4 regions of the Rhizobium sp. USDA 3886 genome follow, and region 3 is predicted to be linked to each of the others. Evidence: predicted binding sites of a transcription regulator. Region 3 holds the regulator's gene; each other region holds the start of a gene.
The links. Region 3 encodes HrcA, which represses chaperone genes, less so after heat shock. Its sites were predicted from a motif close to GTTAGCACTCNCNNNNNGNGAGTGCTAAC; they were not measured.
Positions count from the first base shown of each region.

Region 1: ACZ9BX_RS27810 (co-chaperone GroES) is a predicted target of HrcA. The motif match lies at 1,382-1,410, and genes of this name have one in related genera.
Region 2: groES (co-chaperone GroES) is a predicted target of HrcA. The motif match lies at 1,043-1,071, and genes of this name have one in related genera.
Region 4: groES (co-chaperone GroES) is a predicted target of HrcA. The motif match lies at 868-896, and genes of this name have one in related genera.

Region 1 is NZ_JBWCDC010000003.1:1,036,669-1,038,870, forward strand. Features, by position in the region: gene groL (chaperonin GroEL) at 1-969, opposite strand, end outside; gene ACZ9BX_RS27810 (co-chaperone GroES) at 1,033-1,329, opposite strand; gene ACZ9BX_RS27815 (maltotransferase domain-containing protein) at 1,754-2,202, shown strand, end outside.
Region 2 is NZ_JBWCDC010000003.1:1,368,947-1,371,148, forward strand. Features, by position in the region: gene groL (chaperonin GroEL) at 1-531, opposite strand, end outside; gene groES (co-chaperone GroES) at 587-901, opposite strand; gene ACZ9BX_RS29495 (Hsp20/alpha crystallin family protein) at 1,249-1,755, shown strand; gene ACZ9BX_RS29500 (hypothetical protein) at 1,857-2,063, opposite strand.
Region 3 is NZ_JBWCDC010000001.1:2,650,297-2,652,498, forward strand. Features, by position in the region: gene ACZ9BX_RS13585 (nucleoside hydrolase) at 1-20, shown strand, start outside; gene grpE (nucleotide exchange factor GrpE) at 53-685, opposite strand; gene hrcA (heat-inducible transcriptional repressor HrcA) at 784-1,872, opposite strand; gene rph (ribonuclease PH) at 2,056-2,202, shown strand, end outside.
Region 4 is NZ_JBWCDC010000001.1:2,224,091-2,226,292, forward strand. Features, by position in the region: gene ACZ9BX_RS11475 (TIGR01459 family HAD-type hydrolase) at 1-601, opposite strand, end outside; gene groES (co-chaperone GroES) at 953-1,249, shown strand; gene groL (chaperonin GroEL) at 1,306-2,202, shown strand, end outside.

The sequences.
Region 1 (2,202 bases), on a different contig from region 3:
GATCTTCTTGGAACTGCCAAGCATGTCGAGCGTGACATTTTCGAGTTTGATGCCGAGGTCTTCGGAAATGACCGTGCCGCCCGTCAGGATGGCGAGGTCTTCGAGCATAGCCTTGCGGCGATCGCCGAAGCCTGGAGCCTTGACGGCGGCGATCTTCAGGCCGCCGCGCAGCTTGTTGACGACGAGTGTTGCAAGCGCTTCGCCTTCGACGTCTTCGGAGATGATCAACAGAGGCTTGCCGGTCTGGACGACAGCTTCCAGGATCGGAAGCATGGCCTGCAGGTTGGAGAGCTTCTTCTCATGCAATAGCACATAAACATCTTCCAACTCCGCCACCATCTTTTCGGCATTGGTGACGAAGTAAGGTGAAAGGTAGCCGCGGTCGAATTGCATGCCTTCGACGACTTCGAGTTCGGTTTCAGCGGTCTTGGCTTCCTCGACGGTGATGACGCCTTCGTTGCCAACCTTCTGCATCGCATCAGCGATATACTGACCGATTTCCTTCTCGCCGTTGGCCGAGATGGTACCGACCTGGGCAATCTCTGCCGACGTATTGATCTTTTGGGCCTTGGCAAGCAGATCCTTGACAACGGCGGTGACGGCGAGGTCGATACCGCGCTTCAGGTCCATCGGGTTCATGCCGGCGGCAACGGCCTTTGCGCCTTCGCGGACGATCGCCTGGGCAAGAACGGTTGCCGTCGTGGTGCCGTCGCCGGCGATGTCGCTGGTCTTCGACGCGACCTCGCGCAGCATCTGGGCGCCCATGTTTTCGAACTTGTCTTCGAGCTCGATTTCCTTGGCCACCGAAACGCCGTCCTTGGTGATGCGCGGCGCGCCGAAGGACTTGTCGATCACGACGTTGCGGCCCCTCGGACCGAGCGTCACCTTCACGGCATCGGCGAGGATATCGACGCCGCGCAGCAGCTTTTCGCGCGCATCACGACCAAATTTGATTTGTTTGACAGACATGGCAAAACTCCCGGGCTGATCGCCCAATGGTCTTCATGAAGGGAAATAAAAAGGAAGAAACGGTTAGGCGACAACGCCCATGACGTCGGCTTCCTTCATGATCAACAGGTCTTCGCCGTTGAACTTGATCTCGGTGCCGGACCATTTGCCGAACAGGATCCGGTCGCCGGCCTTGACGTCGAGCGGCTGGATCTGGCCGGCATCATCGCGCGCACCAGGCCCAACAGCGACAACTTCTCCCTCCTGCGGCTTTTCCTTGGCAGTATCTGGAATGATGATGCCGCCCTTGGTCTTGGCGTCAGCCTCAATACGGCGCACGACGACACGGTCGTGCAACGGCCGAAAAATGGTACTAATCATTTCTGGGTTCCTCAACGAGAATGCAGCCGAATGGCCGATCTCGATAGACAATCTTAGCAGTCTTACGTTGAGAGTGCTAGGATTGATTCATGTTTTGGTCGCATTCGGCAAGTTTGCCTCAAACGTGCCACGTATTTCCAGCCGAAGGGCAGCCCAGCACTGGCAAGACCATCGCTATCGATGCTTTGGCACATCGCGCCCTTAAGATGAAAACCCGAAATTACAGTGATCGGGAACTGCTGACTGCGCCAATCGGGACTTTTCAAGATAGTTGCCCGGAACGGACGTCTCATTCGCGGAATTGCATTCCGGTCAGAGCTCGGTCAACTCTGCACCGCGTACCGAAATGATGGCCAATTGCGACAGCACAAAGGAACAAGCACGGTAGCCTTGCAGTTAATGCGTAAAGCGTGAGGGACCCACGATGAACACCCGCCCCCAATTCGCGTCGCGAACCTCGCAACTGCCGCCGCAGATTTACTACGTGCATCCCCTGATGCTGAAGGGGTTGGAGGCGTGGAGAGAGATCTTTGCGCATGCGAGTGACCTTGGCTTTGACACGGTCCTGACGGCTCCGCCTTTCGAACATGGCCATAACACCAGTGTCTTTGTCGCAAAAAGCTTCGATCGCCTCGATCCGGAATTAGGGTTGGGTGACTCCGTCACGGACGCCGTCAGAGATTTGGTCCAAGCAGCAACAGACAACAACCTCAAGATTATGCTCGACCTGGTCGTTGATCGGGTCGCCGTTGATAAGGCTTTAGGATCGATCATCGCCGATCCGCGCGTACCCCCGCACGAAGCCGGCAGCCGGCGCGTCGATTTCACACGTGAACCAGGCCATATCGACGACTGGTTCAGTCGGATGAGGCT
Region 2 (2,202 bases), on a different contig from region 3:
GACGGTGATCACGCCTTCGTTGCCGACTTTCTGCATGGCTTCGGCAAGGAAGTTGCCGATTTCGGGATCGCCATTGGCCGAGATGGAGCCGACCTGGGCGATTTCGGCATTATTGGAGATTTTGCGGGCGTTGTTTTTCAGTTCCTTGACGACGGCATCGACGGCAAGGTCGATACCGCGCTTCAGGTCCATCGGGTTCATGCCGGCGGCAACGGCCTTTGCGCCTTCGCGAACGATCGCCTGGGCAAGAACGGTTGCCGTCGTCGTGCCGTCGCCGGCGACGTCGCTGGTCTTCGACGCGACCTCGCGCAGCATCTGGGCGCCCATGTTCTCGAACTTGTCCTCAAGTTCGATTTCCTTGGCGACCGAAACACCGTCCTTGGTGATGCGCGGTGCGCCGAAGGACTTGTCGATCACGACGTTGCGGCCCTTCGGACCGAGCGTCACCTTGACGGCATTGGCGAGAATGTCGACGCCGCGCAGCATGCGATCACGGGCATCGGCGTGGAATTTGACTTCTTTAGCAGCCATGTTCTTCACTCCTCCATAGGCAGCCAGCGTTGGAATGGGGTTAGCCCAAGGCCGATTAGGCGGCCTTCTTGTCGACCGCCGGGGCCTCTATGATGCCCATGACGTCGCTTTCCTTCATGATCAGCAGGTCCTCGCCGTTGATCTTGATCTCGGTGCCAGACCACTTGCCGAACAGGATGCGATCGCCGGCCTTGACGTCGAGCGGCTGGATCTGGCCGGCATCATTGCGCGCGCCCGGACCGACGGCGATGACTTCTCCCTCCTGCGGCTTTTCCTTGGCAGTGTCGGGAATGATGATGCCGCCCTTGGTCTTCTCTTCGGACTCCACACGGCGGACGAGAATGCGATCATGAAGCGGTCGGAACGTCATGTTTTCCTCCATGAACAAATGATGATCCATGTTTCACTGCCGGAGCGAGTGATCGATCCGGCGGCTGCCAGGCCCTTTGCTCGCCCGGCTGAAAAAATCTGCTACCGATTTTTTCGAATTTCAAGAGGGCTGCAGCAAAAAATTAGCACTCTTGCGGGGAGAGTGCTAACGCGCCGTTCCGGAACGGAAACGTCGACATTGGCGTTTACTCTATGCTGATGCGCGAGAAATTCCACGCAGCATCAAGCGTGTTCCAGACGAAGGTGACTCATATGTCGCCCCATCGACAAAGGTAAAGGCGAGCGCATGAGGTCATCCTTCGACGCCTTGCAAGCATGGAGGTTGAGATGAGTGTTCGTGATCTTATTCCGTGGGGCCGCAGCAACAGTCCGGTCCCGACAGGTTATGCAGGCAGAGACCAGCATCCGTTCCTTGCGCTTCACCGCGAGATGAACAGGCTGTTCGACGACGTCTTCCGCGGCTTCGAGGGCCGTTTTCCGACAGTCGGATCCGGTTTCATGTTCGAAACCGCCTGGCCGAAGATCGAAGTCGCGGAGACGGATAAGGACATCCGGATCCTCGCCGAAATCCCGGGATTGGACGAGAAGGATATCGAACTTCTGATCGACAACGGCATCCTGACGATCCGCGGCGAAAAGCGAGCCGACGACGAGGATAAGGACCGGCAGTTCTCCGAGCGGTTCTATGGCCGCTTCGAGCGCCGCCTTTCACTCAACAGCGAGGTGCAGGAAGACAAGATCGACGCGTCCTTCAAGAACGGCGTCCTGACGATCACCCTGCCACGCTCCGAAACGGCGCAATCGCGTGCCAAGCGCATCACGATCAACGGCTAGCGGCCGCCGAACGGTACTCCAACCGTGGCCGAGAAATCGAATGGGATCGCGAGAAGCGATCCTGTTCGTTCGCAACGACCTTGGATCGCAGCGATCGACGGCTAGTGCGCGGTGTCGAGCTTTGCGGCGAGTTCCAGGATCATGTCGTCGGCAGCATCGGCGATCGCCATGGCAACTTCCGCCGGCTTGAAGCCCCTCTTCTGGCCTTCCTTGATGATCTCCAGAAACATCGGCTCGAAGGATGCCCGGCAATCACGAAGTCGCTCGGCATACTGCGCAGGTTTGGCATTTACGCTGTAAGTATCCATGCTTTAACCCCTCAACCTTAAGGGCCATACCATGGCGACAAACTCTAATGTAAGCAAGAGCATGCTTAAATAAGGGTTAATCCCTCGGCTTATTTTTGGCCATTACTGGACAACGCCCGATATCGAGAGACCGCTGCAT
Region 3 (2,202 bases):
AGCGCTTCGCCCGCATCTGATTTTCAGACTGATTATTGAGGCGTCTGAGAGATCAGGCGTCCTTTTCGGTGAACGCCGTATTGATATCCGCTTCCGCAGCCTTCGGGCCGCCCTTGGCGACGCCAACCATTGCCGGGCGAAGAACCCGCTCGCCGATCGTGAAGCCTGCCTGAACGACCTGGACGACCGTGTTGTTCGGCACTTCGGCATTCGGGATCTCGAACATCGCCTGATGGAAGTTCGGATCGAACTTCTGGCCTACCGGATCCAGCTTGCGGACGCCGTGACGCTCAAGCGCGGAGAGCATCGAGCGCTCGGTCATCTCGACACCTTCGATCAATGTGTCGAGGCCCGCCTCGCCCGCTTCCTTCGCTTCGGCTGGGATGGCATCGAGCGCGCGGCGCAAATTATCCGAGACGGCAAGCATATCGCGCGCGAAGCCCGCGACTGAGTAGGATTTTGCATCCTTCACATCGCGCTCAGTGCGACGTCGCAGATTATCCATTTCGGCGGCAAGGCGCAGATAGCGCTCACGCAGCTCGACATTTTCAGCCTTGAGCACTTCAAGCGGATCCGGCTGTGGCGGCGCTTCCACCGTGGTTTCGTTCTCGACGTTTGCGGCAGCGTCGTCTGCGGCTTCAGCCGCGGCAGCGTCAGGTCCGTTTTTCGTCGTTTCGTCCGTCATGACGGTCTCCGGTAGTGGTTTTCTTGAGATGCGCCCGATATCGAACTTCGATCGCAAAAAATCAAGTCTGCGTGACAAAGAAGGAGAAATTCGGGAGTTTACAGCGTGCCGCGCGCAAGCCGGGAAATTAGCTGCGCTGTGTAGTCCACCATCGGCACGATGCGCGAGTAATTGAGCCGCGTCGGACCGATGACCCCAACGGCACCGACAATGCGGTCGTCATCATCGCGATAGGGCGCAACAATCAGCGAGGAGCCGGAAAGCGAAAAGAGCTTGTTCTCAGAACCGATGAAGATACGCACGCCCGGGCCGGTTTCGGCAAGATTCAGCAGCTCGATTAGGCTGTCCTTCTTTTCGAGATCGTCGAAAAGCATGCGCAGACGGTCAAGGTCCTCCGCGCCAGCCAGGCCCTCGAGCAGATTGGATCGGCCGCGAATGATAAGCTGCGGTGGCTTGCCTTCATCCGCATCGCCAGACCAAACGGCAATGCCGCGCTCGACAAGGTCCCTGGACAGCGCATCAAGCTCGTGGCGGACGTTCTCCTTTAAGTGACTGAGCTGCTTGCGCAATTCCGGCAAAGTCTGGCCGGACATATGGGCATTGAGGAAATTCGCGGCCTCCGTCAGCTGCGACGATGTAACGCCTGCTGGCAATTCGATAATGCGGTTTTCGACCTGATCGTGATCGCCGACGAGCACGGCCAGCGCCTTGGTGGGCTCCAGGCGGATGAATTCGACATGCTTGAGGACCGGATCGCTCTTCGATGTGATGACGAGCCCCGCGCCCCGCGAAATGCCAGACAGCATCCGGCTTGCCTCGTTCATCATCGTTTCCACAGGAGCATTAAGGCTTTCAGGACGAACCTGGCGGTCGATGTTCGCACGGTCCTCGGCGGAAAGGTCGCCGACCTGCATGAAAGCATCAACGAAGAACCGAAGGCCGCCCTGCGTCGGCAAGCGTCCCGCGCTGACATGTGGCGAGTAGATCAGGCCTAGCGCTTCCAGGTCGCTCATCACATTGCGCACGGAAGCGGGCGATAGGGACATAGGCAGGATGCGCGAGAGATTGCGGGAGCCGAGCGGCTCGCCACTTTCCAGATAGCCCTCAACGATGCGGCGGAAGATTTCCTTAGAGCGTTCATCCAGCGCCGCAACGGCATCCGAAACCGACGTCGACCTGAACCCCATGAATTTCCTTTGACCTGCGCGCTGATGACGATCCCTAAAATATAGCCGTTCTCGCCCTCGTAGCAAAAGGGAATTTGCAAATGGTTGCCGCCAATCGTAGAAGCGGTCGATACCATTGAGCACTTCACGATGTTATCCGAAAACCGCTTAACGCATTTCGGCATCATGCTTCAGGAGATTAGAATGCGGCCTTCAGGCAGAAAAACCGACCAGATGCGCAAGGTCACTTTCGAGCGCAATTTTTCAAAGCATGCGGAAGGTTCCTGCCTCGTGAAATTCGGCGATACGCATGTGCTCTGTACCGCAAGCCTGGAAGACAAGACGCCGCCG
Region 4 (2,202 bases), 430 kb from region 3:
CGTAGATCGGCGCGTGCGGCTTGCCTGCAATGCGGATCTCGCCGCCAAGCTGGTGGTAGTAGGCAGCCATGGCGCCGGCGCAAGGTATGATGCGATGGCCGCGCTCGACGACGAGATCGGGATTGGCGCAGATCATCGGCACGTTGCGCGCCTGAAAATACTTGAGCATCTCCGTATAGTCTTCCGGCTTTTCCGTCTCGTCGTCGAAGAAGCCAGTGCAGACCACGGCTTCAGCCTCCTTCGCATCGACGCGCTCAACACCGAGGCCTTCGATGAGCGCCAGATCGCGGTCAGGGCCGAGCAGGAAGACCTTTTTCGGGCCTTCGGCAATCAGGCGCCGGGTAACATCGCCGGAGGTGACGATGCGGTCATAGGCACCGTCTTGGATGCCGATCTGGCGAAGCTGGGCGACCACCTGCGGGGCGATGCGCGGGGAATTGGTGATGAGGATGACGGCTAGCCCCTCGCCGCGTGCGGCCTCCAGTGCGGTGGCGGCCTTCGGGAAAGGATCGACGCCATTGTGAAGCACACCCCAGACATCGCAGAACACCGCATCATACTGACTGGTGATCTCCGCAAAACTTCCAATCCGCTTGGCCATCCGATTTCCCGATTTGCTTTCAGTCAGGCGTGACATTGCAAAGGCATGCGGCGATGGCAAGGGATTTTCAGACGATCGCCGGCAAAAACCGCGGGAGGATTGCCAGAGAAACGCGACGGCTTCCGCAAGCCCGCCGAAGCTCAGGCAGTCAAAGGCATCGAATCGGCCAATGCTTCAGACAATTCCCCACCCTCTTCACAATTCCGGCACAAAATTCCGTGATGGGTCTTCTTGACTCCTTCTGGAGCCATCCCTAAATGCTCGGCGGTAGCACTCCTCAACGGAGAGTGCTAGCACTCATCCATGTGGGCCGCCCGGCCTGCGAATGTCATTTGATCGAGGGATTAGACAATGGCAAGCACCAACTTCCGCCCCCTTCACGACCGCGTCGTCGTTCGCCGCGTTGAATCCGAAGAAAAGACTAAAGGCGGCATCATCATTCCCGACACCGCCAAGGAAAAGCCGCAGGAAGGCGAAATCGTCGCCGTCGGTTCCGGCGCTCGCGACGAGTCCGGCAAGGTCGTCGCTCTCGACGTCAAGGCTGGCGACCGCGTTCTGTTCGGCAAGTGGTCCGGCACCGAAGTCAAGATCAACGGCGAAGATCTGCTGATCATGAAGGAAGCCGACATCATGGGCATCATCGGCTGATCCAGCCGATCGCTTTTTCCCGAAATTGCTGACAACCCTATTCTGGAGTTTTCAAAATGGCAGCTAAAGAAATTAAATTCGGCCGCACCGCGCGCGAAAAGATGCTGCGCGGCGTCGATATCCTCGCTGACGCAGTCAAGGTAACGCTCGGCCCCAAGGGCCGTAACGTCATCATCGATAAGTCCTTTGGCGCTCCGCGCATCACCAAGGACGGCGTCTCGGTCGCCAAGGAAATCGAACTTGACGACAAGTTCGAGAACATGGGCGCCCAGATGGTCCGCGAAGTTGCTTCGAAGACCAACGACATCGCCGGCGACGGTACCACGACCGCGACCGTTCTGGCTGCGTCGATCATCCGCGAAGGCAACAAGGCGGTTGCCGCCGGCATGAACCCGATGGACCTCAAGCGCGGCATCGATCTTGCCGTTGCTGAAGTCGTCAAGGATCTCCAGGCCAAGGCCAAGAAGATCTCGACCTCGGAAGAAGTTGCGCAGGTCGGCACGATCTCTGCAAACGGCGACCGGCAGGTCGGTCTCGACATTGCCGAAGCCATGCAGAAGGTTGGCAACGAAGGCGTCATCACCGTCGAAGAAGCCAAGACCGCCGAAACCGAACTCGAAGTCGTCGAAGGCATGCAGTTCGACCGTGGCTACCTCAGCCCGTACTTCGTGACTAACCCGGAAAAGATGGTTGCTGACCTCGACGACGCCTACATCCTTCTGCACGAGAAGAAGCTCTCGAACCTGCAGTCGATGCTCCCGGTTCTCGAAGCTGTCGTCCAGACCGGCAAGCCGCTGCTCATCATCGCTGAAGACGTCGAAGGCGAAGCGCTTGCAACACTCGTCGTCAACAAGCTGCGCGGCGGCCTGAAGATCGCTGCCGTCAAGGCTCCGGGCTTCGGCGACCGCCGCAAGGCCATGCTCGAGGACATCGCCATCCTGACGGGCGGCACG